DNA from 2 places in the Meiothermus ruber DSM 1279 genome. Region 1 is predicted to be linked to the other one. Evidence: riboswitches for the same ligand, from Rfam matches in the RefSeq annotation. Region 1 holds a riboswitch; the other holds the start of a gene.

What was found. Region 1 has a riboswitch for thiamine pyrophosphate ahead of MRUB_RS02310 (thiamine ABC transporter substrate-binding protein). Riboswitches for the same ligand answer to the same signal wherever they lie in the genome.
Region 2: linked by a shared signal. The riboswitch ahead of thiE (thiamine phosphate synthase) and the one ahead of MRUB_RS02310 (thiamine ABC transporter substrate-binding protein) in region 1 are both predicted to bind thiamine pyrophosphate.

Annotation. Positions count from the first base shown of each region.
Region 1 is NC_013946.1:436,813-443,382, reverse strand. Features, by position in the region: gene MRUB_RS02315 (ABC transporter permease) at 1-1,114, opposite strand, end outside; gene MRUB_RS02310 (thiamine ABC transporter substrate-binding protein) at 1,128-2,210, opposite strand; TPP riboswitch at 2,235-2,331, opposite strand; gene ispE (4-(cytidine 5'-diphospho)-2-C-methyl-D-erythritol kinase) at 2,367-3,194, opposite strand; gene ispD (2-C-methyl-D-erythritol 4-phosphate cytidylyltransferase) at 3,182-3,814, opposite strand; gene MRUB_RS02295 (undecaprenyl-diphosphate phosphatase) at 3,890-4,666, shown strand; gene MRUB_RS02290 (UbiX family flavin prenyltransferase) at 4,663-5,253, opposite strand; gene MRUB_RS02285 (alanine/glycine:cation symporter family protein) at 5,345-6,570, opposite strand, start outside.
Region 2 is NC_013946.1:2,074,633-2,081,202, forward strand. Features, by position in the region: gene MRUB_RS10280 (monothiol bacilliredoxin BrxC family protein) at 1-247, opposite strand, end outside; gene MRUB_RS10285 (TVP38/TMEM64 family protein) at 398-1,105, shown strand; gene MRUB_RS10290 (SIR2 family NAD-dependent protein deacylase) at 1,097-1,828, opposite strand; gene MRUB_RS10295 (bifunctional ADP-dependent NAD(P)H-hydrate dehydratase/NAD(P)H-hydrate epimerase) at 1,876-3,348, shown strand; gene MRUB_RS10300 (hypothetical protein) at 3,323-4,015, opposite strand; TPP riboswitch at 4,113-4,219, shown strand; gene thiE (thiamine phosphate synthase) at 4,276-4,902, shown strand; gene thiS (sulfur carrier protein ThiS) at 4,889-5,095, shown strand; gene MRUB_RS10315 (thiazole synthase) at 5,098-5,895, shown strand; gene MRUB_RS10320 (FAD-dependent oxidoreductase) at 5,892-6,570, shown strand, end outside.

The DNA of each region.
Region 1 (6,570 bases):
AGACCAGCAGGTAGCCCAGGCCCAGGGCCACCGGTGAGACCATCAGGGGCAGCAGGCCCAGCCCATCCAGCCAGCGGGCCCCCCGCCAGACTGCATAGGCGTACAAAAAACCCACGGGCAGCACCCCCAGCAGGGCCACCCCGGCAAAGGCCAGGGTGTTTTGCAAGGCCAGCAGGCCTGGGGTAAAGTCGGGGTTGCGCCACACCGATAGCCAGGCCCCAGGACGCTCCAGTGCCCGCCATACCAGCGCCAGCAAGGGACTATACAGCAGCAAAAAAACCCCAGCCACACCGATGGCCAGAGCCAAAGCGCGGCCCCTCATGAGGGGTAGAGGGGCTTCGGCGCCCTCGAGCCCCACCACCCACCCCGTCTGCAAGCGCAGGTACAACCACAGCACCAGGCCGGTCACCACGAGCTGCATCAGTACCAGTGCGCTGGCTTCCGGGAAGGCCAGGCGCTGGGCCAGGGCCTGATAGGTGGCTACCTCGAGCGTGGCCCACCCCGGCCCTCCCAGCAGCAGGGGCACACCAAAACTGGTAAAGCTAAACAAGAACACCAGGCTTCCGCCGGACAGCAGGGCCGGGGTCAAAAGGGGTATCCCCACCCGCAGGTAGGCCCGTATGGGGCTGGCCCCCAGGGTGCGGGCTGCCTGCAGGGGGGTGCTCAGCATGGGCAGCAGGGCCACCAAGGGGCGCAAAACCAGGCCCAGGTTATAGAGCAGGCTGGCCCAGAACAGAATCCAGGGGGTGTCGTACAGGTTGATGCCCAGCAGACCCCGGGGGCCCACCAGACTTAAAAAACCCATGGCCACCACCAGGGTGGGCAGCACAAAGGGCACCACTGAGAAGGCCAGCCAGAAGTCCCGGCCCGGGAAGCGGTAGCGAAAAGCGTAGGCCAGGGGCAGGGCCATCCCAATACAAAGCAAGGAGGAACCCAGGCCATAGGCCAGGCTCCAGAGCAGCCTCGAGCGGTAGTAGGGATCTCCCAGCGTGGCGATAAACCCCTCGGTCAGGCCCAGGGCCACAATGCGCCCCAAAGGGTACAGCAGCGCCAGGGCCAGGAACACCAGCACCGGCAGGGCCAGCCAGGAGGCGGCGCGGGAGGCCTTTGCCATACCCGCAGCCAACCTAACGCCGCGCCTTTACCGCCTGTGCCGTCTGCCCTTGCACCACCACCTGCGTCCACTCACGAATCCAGCGCTCGCGGTTGTTTGCGATCTGCTGAGGCGTCAGGCGGGCTGGCTCAGGGGGCACCTGGGCAAAGCGGAAGACCTCCGGCAGCCTGGCATCCTGCCGGGCCGGATAGACCCACATCTGGGTGGGGATGTTCTCTTGTACGGGCTTAGAAACCAGCCAGTCCACAAAGCGCTGGGCCGCCCGCAGATTGCGCGTACCCTTCAAAATGCCCACATACTCCACCTGGAAAAACGAGCTACGGGGCAAGAAGAGGTTGGCCGTGGGGGGTTCGGTGGGCTTGGGCTGGGCCTCGCTGTAGTACAGTTCGGCGGCCGGGCTGGTGCTGTACGAGACCACCAGCGGGCGGTCGCCGCCGGCCCGGGTGAAGTGGGTGTAATAGGCCTCGCTCCAGCCGCTCACCACCCGCACCCCGTTCTTGCGCAGGTTTTCCCAGAAGTCCAGGTAACCATCCTCCCCAAAAGCCGCCACGGTGGCCAGCAGGAAAGCCAGCCCCGGCGAGCTGGTAGCCGGGTTCTGCACCACCAACAGCCCGGCAAATTCCGGCAATGCCAGGTCGGCGAAGCGCTGGGGCAGGGGCTTGTCCTTGAAGAAATCCCGGTCGTAGTTAAGGGCCACATAGCCAAAGTCCACCGGCGTGGCCCGGAAGGTCTGGTCAATCCGGAGTTCAGGGCGCAGGTTGGCCAGCTCCGGCGAGCGGTACGGCTGGAGGATATCAGCCTCGAGGGCGCGCGAGAGCATGGTGTTATCGAAGCCGTAGATCACATCAGCAATGGGGGCGCCTTTGCTCAGAATGGCTTTGTTGAGCATCTCGCCGGCATCGCCGCCCTTCAGAAAGCGAACCCGAATACCGCTCTCCCGCTCGAAGCGGGCAACCAGGTTCTTGTCGAGGCTCCAGCTATCGTGGGTCAGGACGGTCAGGGTGGTTTGTTGCGCCCGTGCGGGCCATAGCCCAAACGTCAGCAGTAGCAGCGCACCTAACCCAACCAACCATCCAGCTTTTGGGGTTCTGTACATAAAAAAATCCCTCCATGTCATCGGGAGGGTTCCGCGTCATGCTCCCTACGGCGGTACAAACCGCATCAGGTTCAAAGGGTGTTTCTCAGCCTGGGCTGCCCAGGCACCCCCGATGACGCCCGGATAATACGGCTTACACCATCAAATGTACAGCGCTTAGCTTACGGTCTCGGTAGCGACCACCCAGAACCCAGGGTGCTTATCCCGCAGCACCCCAGCCAGATACCCGGCCTCGGCCCCATCACGGGCCAGCCCAAACAGGGTAGAACCCGAGCCCGACATCAGCACGCCCCTGAGCCCCAGGCGGTACAGCTCTTGTTTGAGGGCCTCGAGGTAGGGGTGCAGGCGAAATACGGAGCGCTCGAGCGTATTCCAGTAAGGGGGCTCCTCCCCCACCTGTATGGCTTCCACCACCCCCGCCACATCCAGTTCGGGCTGCCACATCTCGGGTGTAAGGCCCTTGTAGGCCTCAGCCGCCGAAACCGCAATGCCCGGGTTCACCAGCACCAGCGCAGCCCGGATGGGCGGCAGGGGGGTCAGTCGTTCACCCACCCCCCGCCCTTCGGCCAGGCCCGGCCCCAGGAAAAAGGGCACGTCGGCCCCCAGCCCAAGGGCCAGCCCCGGCAGCTCGAGGGCGGATGGATAGAGCTGGGATAAAGCCCGCAGCACCGCCGCCGCATCGGAGGAACCCCCACCCAGCCCCGCGGCCAGGGGCAGGTTCTTTTCCAGTACCACCCGCACCCCACCGGGCCAGCCAGCAGCCGTCAGGTAAGCCTGCGCCGCCTTGTATACCAGGTTGTTGGTATCAGCGGGCAGGCCCCTGCCCCACACCTCCAGCTCAATTCCCTCGGGAATGGCCTCCACCCAGAGGCGGTCGCCCACCCGCAGGGCTGCAAACAGGGTGTGCAATTCGTGGTAGCCGTCGGGGCGGCGGCCCAGCACCGAAAGACCCAGGTTCACCTTGGCCGGGGCTAGCAGTTCCATACCTGCGCCAACCCTTCTGCCAGAATCAGGTCTTCGGGATAGGTCACCTTGAACATCCGACGGTCGCCCTCCACCAGCACCACCGGATGACCCAACCAGCGAACCAACTGCGCATCATCGGTAAATTCGATCCCGGCCGCCCGGGCCTGCTGGTGGGCCTGCCATAGCAGCTCGCGGCGGAAGCCCTGGGGGGTCTGCACCAGCCGGTGGTGCTCGCGAGCGATCACCTCTCCGTAGCGCCCGGCCTCTTCCCGCACCAGGGTGTCGGGCACCGACACCACCAGGCTGGCTGCGCCTGTAGCCCGGACGGCCTCCAGCAGCCGCTCCACCGCCGACCGTACCACGAAGGGCCGGGCCACATCGTGCACCAAGACCACCTCGCCGGTGGCTGCCTGCACCAGATTAAACACGCTCTGTTGGCGGGTTTGTCCGCCTGGAACGGTTTTCAGGCCATCCATCCGAAAACCCGGGGGGAGGGCCACCACCACCTCATCGGCCCAGGCAAAACCCTCGAGGGCCCATTCCAGCAGGGTTTTCCCACCCACCCGCAAAAAAGCCTTGGGCCCCCGCCCGATTCGTTCGCCCGAACCGGCCGCCGGCAACAGCACCGAAACCTTCATGCTGGGAATCGTACCCCAAAAAATAGCCACCCCGCTGTCTGCCAGGCTTCATCTAGGCGTGATATCCTCTTGGGCGTGACCATTTTTGAAGCGCTCATCCTGGGCATTCTGGAGGGTTTAACCGAGTTCCTGCCCATCTCCTCCACCGGCCACCTTACCCTAGCCGCTCACCTGCTCCAGCTCGATATCGAAAACGATCCTTTTATCAAAAGCTTCATCGTGGTTATCCAGCTAGGAGCCATTCTGGCTGTTTTAGCCCTGTACTTTCAGCGTTTTCTGCGGGATATAGAGGTTTGGAAGCGCATTATTGTGGCCTTTATTCCCACTGGCATTCTGGGTTTTTTACTGGCCGATGTGATTGAGAACGTGTTCCTGGGTAACGACCTAATTGTGGTGATTAATCTGGTTGGCGTGGGCATTCTTTTGCTGTTCGTGGATCGCTGGCTGCAACACCATAAGCGCTACGACGATGTCAATCAAATGCCTGTGCCGCACGCCGTTTTGATCGGTCTGTCGCAAGCCCTCGCCATGATGCCAGGGGTCTCGCGCAGCGGGGCTACCATCGTGGGGGGTATGGCCCTGGGGCTATCCCGTCGGGCCGCCGCCGAGTTCTCCTTCATCCTGGCCGTGCCCACCATGCTCTCGGCCACCGGGTTCTCCCTGGTGCGCCACATGGATCAGTTCCGCGCCGATAGCTGGGGTCTGCTGGTCGTGGGTTTTCTGGCCGCTTTCATATCGGCTTTGCTTACGGTGCGCTGGCTCCTGGACTTCGTAAGCCGCAACAGCTTTGTACCCTTCGCCATCTACCGCATTCTGATCGGGGTGGTGTACGGGGTGTTTTTCCTGCGCTAGTCGAGCTCGAGCTCCTGTAACTCGCCCCAGCGCGGCGCCCTGGAGTACTCAAGCCCCAACAGATCCAAAATGCGCTGGGTCATAAAAGCCAGCAGATCCTCGATGGTTTGGGGCTTGTGGTAGAAGCCGGGGGCAGCCGGCAGTATGGTGGCCCCGGCCAGGGTGGCTTTGACCATGGCCTCGAGGCTCGGCAAAGGCAGCGGGGCCTCGCGCGGCACCAGCACCAGGGGGCGGCGCTCCTTGAGGGTCACATAGGCCGCCCGGGTCAGGAGGTTGTCGGCCAGACCGTAGGCCACCTTAGCCAGGGTGGTCGCACTGCACGGCACAATCACCATACCCAGGGTACGAAAGCTCCCCGAGGCAATGGGGGCCCCCAGGTCGCTGCTGCGGTGCACCACATGGGCCAGGGCCTCCACAGCCTCGAGGCTCAGCCCCGCCTCCTCCGCCAGCACCCGCTTGGCCCCCTGGCTCATCACCAGGTGGACTTCCAACCCCCCCACCCGTCGCAGGGTTTGCAGCAGATCCAGGGCGTAGGGCATCCCCGAAGCGCCCGAAAGCCCCACCACCAGTCGCTTGGGTACGCTCATGCGCCAAGTGTACAGGCAAGCCTGCGCGGCGAATGCAACCCTGGGTGAAAACCAGCTTGCCCACTAGGCCGGCGATCACCGGGTTTGCGCCCTAGTCTTCCTCCGGCGGCTGCCAGGGCATTCCGCTGAAGAACTCCCGCACCAGCCGGCCCACCAGCCCCCCCAGGGCCAGCAGGGCCACCAGGTTGGGGATGGCCATCAAACCGTTGAGGGTATCGGCCACGCTGGTCAGGGCCGCCAGACCCCCCATCGGCCCCACAAATGCAAACGTCACAAAGGTTAGGCGGTAAGGCCAGCGGATGCCCTCGCCAAACAGATAGGCCGCGCCTTCTTCACCGTAAAACCCCCAGGAAACCATGGTTCCCAGGGCAAAAACCGCCAGCATCAGGCCCAGCATGGCCACCCCCAGCGGGTGCTCGGCGAACAAAGCACGGGCCGCTTCCACCCGGTCGCCGCCCAAAAAGCGTTGCCAGAGCCCGCTGGCGATAAAGGTCAGGGCCATCAGGGTGGTCACGGTTAGGCTTAAGAGCATCTCCGTAAGGCCCCAGAAACCCTGCCGCACCGGGTGATCGACCTGGGCCTGTGCATGGGCAATGGCAGCCGAGCCCAGGCCGGCTTCATTGGCAAAGATGCCCCGCCCCACCCCTGCTTTTAGAATCTCGGCCAGGCCCAGCGAGACCGCCGCCCCCGCAGCCCCCCCGGCGGCCGCTTGAAAGCTTAAGGCCGAGGAAAACACCAGCGCCAGGGCCGCGGGCAGGCTCTCGAGGTGGATGACAATAAGGGGCAGAATCGCCAGCAAAAACAACACCAGCTTGAGGGGCACGATCATCTGGGCGAAGCGCGCCACCGAACGGATGCCGCCGGCCAGCAAAATTCCCACCAGCAGCGCAACCAGCAGGCCGGTAACCGCTGGCGGCACGTTGAATTCCTGCGCCAGGGCCGCCCCCACCGCCCCAGACTGGGAAAGGTTGCCGATTCCAAAGGCAGCAATAGCGGTAAAGAGGGCAAACAAAGCCGCCAGCCAGGCCATCCGTCGGCCCAGGCCATAGCGGATATACACCATAGGGCCACCCAACACCGAGCCATCGGTGTACTGGCGTCGAAAGTGCACCGCCAGAACCGCCTCGGAAAACTTGGTGGCCATGCCCACCAGGTAGGCCACCCACATCCACAGCACCGCACCGGGGCCCCCCAGCACCACTGCACCCACCATGCCGATGATGTGCCCGGTTCCGATGGTGGCCGACATAGCCACCATCGCAGCCTGGAAGGGCGTGATCTGGCCTCCAAAGCTCAGGAAGCGCTCTCGAATAGCCC
Region 2 (6,570 bases), 1.5 Mb from region 1:
GCGGGCTCTGATGCTGGATGCCGGTGCGGGCTTCGACATGGCTCGAGGCCGGGCGGTCTTCGGGGATGCGAATGATGCCAACGGCTACGTCCGGGCGGGGCTCGAGGTACTTCTGCACGTAGCGCATGGCCTCGAGGGTTTTGTCGCTGGTGCTGGCCTTAAAGATGGCTGTCAGCTCGAAGCGCTCCAGAAAAGCGTCCACATCCTCGGGCGTTCGGAGGGGAAAGACCCGTTCTCGCAGGCTCATAAGTTCTATGTTAACCGCCAGCGGCCGGGGAATCCGTGGGGTGCGCCCTGGTTTTGGACAATGCCTGCTACCCACCATCCCCCTTCGCATGCCAGGTGTGACCAAGGGCAAAGGCAATTCTCATGCTTTGCGTTATCCTGGACTTCTGGAATGGAGCGGCTGCCCCCACCCCGAACCCTACCCGCACTGCCGGTATTGCTGGCCTTGCTGCTGCTGGCCGGCCTGCTGTTTGGTGCCTATCTCGTATTCCCTGGCTTCAAAGGACGCGTCGATGAGATCTATAACCTGCTTGCCAGCGGGAATCAGCAGGCCATCCAGGCCTGGGTGGCCGGGCTGGGCTGGCTGGGCCCCTTGAGCATTATCGGTCTGATGATCGCCCAGACCCTGGTCTCGGTGGTGCCCATGTCCCTGGTGATGCTAATCTCGGTACTGGCGTTTGGGCCGGTATTCGGCGGGATTCTGGGTTGGATTGGGGCGGTTATCGCGGCCATGGTGGGCTATAGCCTTGCCAGGCTGCTGGGCCCGGTGGTGGTGGATCGCTTCGTTAGCGAGGAGATCCGGCGCAAGGTGGAGGCCCAGGTCGAGCGCTACGGCCCCTGGGCCATCATCGCCCTGCGGCTCTCCTTCGTGGTACCCACCGACAGCGTGAACTTCGTGGCCGGGCTGGTGCGCATGCACCCCCTCAAGTTCTTGCTGGCTACTGCGCTCGGGGCCCTGCCGGTTGCGGTGGTGATCGCCTGGCTGGGTGCCGACTTCTCCCGGCTGGGGCCCTTCCTGCTGGCCGCCTCCATCGTGGGTTTGGTGGCCCTGGGGGGCTGGATTCTCTACGACCGAGCCCGGCAGCGCAAGTCATCTTAAACCATCCATCAGGGCTTCCATGCCCTCCACCGCGCCCATCCGGAGGGAGCAGTCGGCCTGGCTCGAGAGCGGGGTGGGGTTGGGGTTAATCTCGATCAGATAAGCGCCGCTCGAGCGCGCCAGCCACCCCAGGCTGGCCGCGGGTTCGACCTCGGCGCTGGTGCCTATTACCAAAGCCACCTCGGCAGCAGCAAAGGCCCGCTCGGCCTGCTCAAAAGCGCCCGGTGGCAGCATCTCGCCAAACCACACCACATCGGGGCGGCCCCGGGCCTTGCAGGTCGGGCAATAAGGCGGCGGCACAAAACGGGCCGGATCGGGCAGGGGAAACCGCTGGCCGCAGCGCTCGCAGCGGCCCCTGGCAATGTTGCCGTGCAGTTCGACCAGGCGCTGGGAGCCAGCCCGGCTGTGCAGGCCATCCACATTTTGGGTCACCAGTAGAAAGCCCTCCCCTACCCGCTGCTCCAGCACGGTCAGCAGCGTGTGGGCCCGGTTGGGCTCCGCCTGCATGACTTTTTGATAACGCCAGGCGTACCACTCCCAGACCTTCTGGGGGTTGCGGGCGTAGGCTCCCGGGGTGGCGTATTCCTCGATGTCGAAATCCTTCCACAGGCCCGCAGCATCACGAAAAGTGGGAATGCCTGAAGGCTGGGAGATACCAGCTCCAGTCAGCACCGCAACCCGGCGGGCAGCCAGCAATCGCTTGCGCGCGGTTTCTAACTCCATGCTCATAGTGTACGTAAGTTGGTGGGATGTTAGGCTGTACTGCGAACATGTACCTCTACACTGCCCAAGCCATGCGCGAAGCCGACCAAAGGGCCGTTGCAATGGGCTATCCCAGCCTGCTCCTGATGGAAGCCGCCGGAAAACAGGCGGCCAGCCGGCTTTTGCAGCGTTTCGAGGGGCGCGCGGTTGACGTGCTATGCGGCAAGGGCAACAACGGGGGTGACGGTCTGGTGGCCGCCCGCTGGCTGGCCCACTGGGGGCATCCGGTAAGGGTGTATGCCGCCGAGGGCCAGACAGGGGATGCGGCCGTTGCACGACAGGCGCTGCTGGCCCATGGCCTGGAAATAGCCCCCCTCTCGGCCTGGGAGCCTGCGCCGCACAGCGTGGTGCTGGACGCGCTGTTTGGCACCGGCCTGCGGGGGCCCCTGGAGGGTTTTTATGCCGCTCTGGTCGAAAAGGTTAATCAGTCCGGCCTGCCGGTGGTGGCTGTGGACCTTCCGTCGGGCCTGCCCCACCGGCCCCACATCCAGGCCGATCTGACCGTGGCCCTGGCAGGACTGAAAAACGAGCACCTGTTCTATCCCCACCGGGCCGCCTGCGGTCGGATTGTGCTCGAGTCCATCGGGATGCCCCCCAGGGCCCTGCACAACCCCCACCTCCCCGAGGTGTTGTGCAAGACCTCGATGCGCCCGCTTCTGCCCGCCCGTCCAGGCAACGCCCACAAAGGCTTGGTGGGCCGGGTGCTGGTGGCCGGCGGGTATCGCAGCTATACGGGCGCGCCCAGCCTGGCAGCCCTGGGGGCGTATCGAACCGGGGCGGGGCTGGTTACGGTGGCCTACCCCGCCGATTGTGTGGTCAACCCTCCGCTGGAGGCCGTGCGGCTGCCCCTGCTCGAGTGGAATCACGCCGACTTACAGGCTGTCCGCGCCGAAGCGGTGGCAGTGGGTATGGGCGCTGCTGCGGGGGGGGTTAGAGCCGCACTGGCCGCCCTGGAGCTGGGCAAACCCACGGTGCTGGACGCCGACGCACTGCACAAACAGGTTCTATCGGCCTATGTAAAAGCGGGCCTCCCCACCGTGCTGACCCCCCACCCCGGCGAGGCCAGCCGCCTGCTGGAGATCCCCAGCGAACAGATCGCCCGCGCCCCCCTCGAGGCCGCCCAAGCCCTGGCCGAGCGCTATCCAGGGCTGGTGGTGGTGCTCAAAGGCGGCCCCACCGTGCTGGCCTGGCAGCCCCAAGAAGCCCCCCTTTCGCCGCCCCTGCTGGCCGTGAACAGCAGCGGCAACCCCAGCATGGCCACCGGCGGGATGGGCGATGTGCTTTCCGGGGTGGTCGCGGCCCTGCTGGCTGCGGGATTATCGGCCTGGGAGGCTGCCCGGCTGGGGGTCTATCTGCACGGGCTGGCCGGTGATCTGGCAAGCAAGCCGGGTTTGCTGGCCCACGAGGTCGCCGAGGCCCTACCATCGGCCATGAGGCAGTTGCAGCTAGGTGGGGTTAGAGATTTTTGGGAGCCTTGTTAACCCCCAGCAGCAGGACGCTCATAGACAGCATCCACAAAACATCGTAGGCCACGATAGACCATTGCGCCGGCGGCACATTCCCCAAGATATAGACCAATCGCGCCAGGCTGCCCAGCACCAGCGCCCAGACCACGCTTTGCAGGTAACGCCCAATGCGTCCACCAGCCCACACCGGGGTCTGCTGAATAAACAGCAAGGTCAGGTAGAAGGCCACCCCTGCATAGATCAGCTCGAGCAGGCTCAGGGGGCGGATTAAGGTAGCGAGGGCCGAAAGCAACACCCCCCCCAGCCCAGCCAGCGAAGCCAGCCGCTGCGCAAAGCCAAGGGGGTACAAACCCTGACGCTCCATGCGGAAAGGAAGCAGGCTGCCCATCAACAACAGGAGAACCACGCCCACCAGGTAGATGCCCTCGCGCAGGGCCCGGGTATCCAGACCGGCGGCTACGTTATAGGTGAACAGCAGATCCCCCACGCCCAACACCAGCAGGCCTACCGCCAGGCCGGTTAAGGCCCCACGCAGGATAGCCGGCGAGCGGGCCGCCACCCACCACAGCGCATAGGCCCCCACAAAGTTGGACAGGCTCACGGCCAGGCTGCGGACATACGAGTCGCCCAACAAGCCCACCGCCCAGAGCAGCCACAAAAAACCCAGCCAAAGGTAGGCCATATCCGAACCCCGCTATCATACGCCTTTTACCGCAGCCCTGCGTCATGGGCAGCCCGTGCTCACCTTGACCGGGCTGTGGCAGCCCAGTATCATCGGGGTGATCGGCTAGGGGTGCCCCTATAGGGGCTGAGAGCAGGGTAAACCCTGTAACCCTTGGAACCTGATCCGGTTAGTACCGGCGGAGGGAAGCCCATGGAGAAATCCCTACAATCTGACGTGCGCCTTGCTCCTGACCCTCGGCCGGTTCAGGAGGTGGGTTTTTGCACGGGAAACTGTATCTGGTAGCGACCCCACGCCCCGGTCAAGCTGAGGCAGAGCTGATGCGCCGCCTCGAGGCGGCCCTGGAGGGCGGGGTGGATCTGTTGCAGCTACGGGCCAAGAACCTCGAGGCCCAGGCCATCCTGGCCCTGGGGGAAAATCTGCGAGCGCTGTGTGCGCGTTACCGGGTGCCGCTGATAATCAACGACCGCCCCGATCTGGCGGCTTTGTTGGAGGCCCACGGGGTGCACCTGGGGCAGGGGGATCTGAACGTGGCCCAGGCCCGGCGCTTTTTTTCGGGCTGGATCGGGCGCAGCACCCATGAGCCCGAACAGGCCCTGCGGGAGCAGGCCGCGCTCGAGGGCGGCCCGGGCTACCTTTCGGTAGGCCCGGTCTGGGAAACCCCCACCAAACCAGGGCGACCGGCCGCGGGCCTGGCCTACGTGCGATGGGCCGCGCAAAACCTCCGGGTACCCTGGTTCGCTATTGGGGGCATCGACGAGCACACCCTGCCCCAGGTGCTGGAGGCAGGCGCCCGCCGGGTGGCGGTGGTGCGGAGCATCTTAGACGCACCCGATCCCGAGAAAGCTGCAAGGCATATGCGGAGGTGGCTGGATGGTTTGGATTAACGGCAGGGCGGTGGAGGCCGAAGGGAAGAGCCTTGGCGAGATGGTCGAGGCGGTGTGCCGCCAGCAGGGAGTTAACCCCGAGGCGGTCGTGGTCTTGCTCAACGAAGAGATCTGGAGCAAAGGCCGCTGGCCGGATCGCACCCTGGTGGCAGGGGATGTGGTGGAGATCGTGACCTTGATGCAGGGAGGCTAGCCGTGAGCGCACTGGTGATTGCAGGGCAGCGTCTGAACAGCCGCTTGCTGGTGGGCACGGGCAAGTACCGCGACTTCGCGCTGATGCGGGAGGCCCTCGAGGCCTCCGGGGCCGAGGTGGTCACCGTCTCCATCCGGCGCGTCGAGGCGGGGGCCGCCGGACACCAGGGCCTGCTGGAAGCGCTGGACTGGCAGCGCTACCGGGTGCTGCCCAACACCGCCGGAGCCCGCACGGCTGCCGAGGCCCTGCGCCTGGCACGGCTGGGGCGGGCGCTTACAGGCAGCGACTGGGTCAAGCTGGAGGTCATCCCCGACCCCACCTACCTGCTACCCGACCCGCTGGAAACCTGGCGCGCCGCGGAAATTCTGGTGCAGGAGGGCTTTGTGGTGTTGCCCTATATCGCCCCCGACCCGGTGCTGGCGCAGCGGCTGGCCCGGCTCGGCTGCGCCACCGTGATGCCCCTGGCCGCTCCCATCGGCTCAGGGCAGGGCCTCAGGAACCGGGCCATGTTGGAGATTTTCGCGCAGCAACGCGCCCACTTACCACCCATCGTAGTGGACGCCGGGCTGCGCTGGCCCTCGGAAGCGGCCGGGGCCATGGAGCTAGGGGCCGACGCGGTGCTGGTCAACACCGCCATCGCCGAGGCCCAGAACCCCGTGGCGATGGCCGCTGCCTTCCGCCTGGCCGTCGAGGCAGGGCGCCAGGCCTACGAGGCCGGGCCCATGCCCGAACGCCCCACCGCCAGCCCCTCCAGCCCGGCCCAGGGTGTGCCCCTGCCCCAACCGGAGATGCCGCTATGAGCGAGGTGGTGGTGGTGGGCGGCGGCATCATCGGCAGCCTCATCGCCTACCGGCTGCGCCAGGCCGGGCTCGAGGTCACCGTGCTCGAGGCGGGCAGGGCCGGGCAGGCCACCCGGGCTTCGGCGGGCATGCTGGCCCCCTACACCGAGGGCCTTGGAGGGGAGTTGCTCGAGTGGGCCCGGGAAGGGCTCGAGTGCTACCCAGCGCTCGCACGCGAACTCGAGGCCCTCAGCGGGATGGCCGTTCCTGTGGCCCTGGGTGGGGTGTGGCGCCTCGAGGGCCCCCTGCATAGCTGGCAGGCCCTGCACAACCTCGAGCCCCTCCCCGGCGGCTACCTCGACCCGATCACGCTGCTGGCCGCTGTGCAAAAAGCCTTTGTCAGTATGGGCGGCAGCCTACAGCGGGAAGAAGCCCTGCACCTCGAGCCCGGCTGGGTGCACACCCCCACCCAACGCATCGCAGCCCGCCAGATCGTCATCGCCTGCGGCGCCTGGTCGGGCCGCTTTGGCCTGGCGGTGCGCCCCCTCAAGGGCGAGGCCCTGCTGTTGTCGGCCCCACCCCCGCCCGGCCCGGTCTTCGTGGGGGACAGCTACGCGCTGCCCCGCGGCGCCCAAGTCTACCTGGGGGCCACCCAGCGCGAGGGCTGGAGACCCGGTGTGGAGGCAGCCGGGCTGC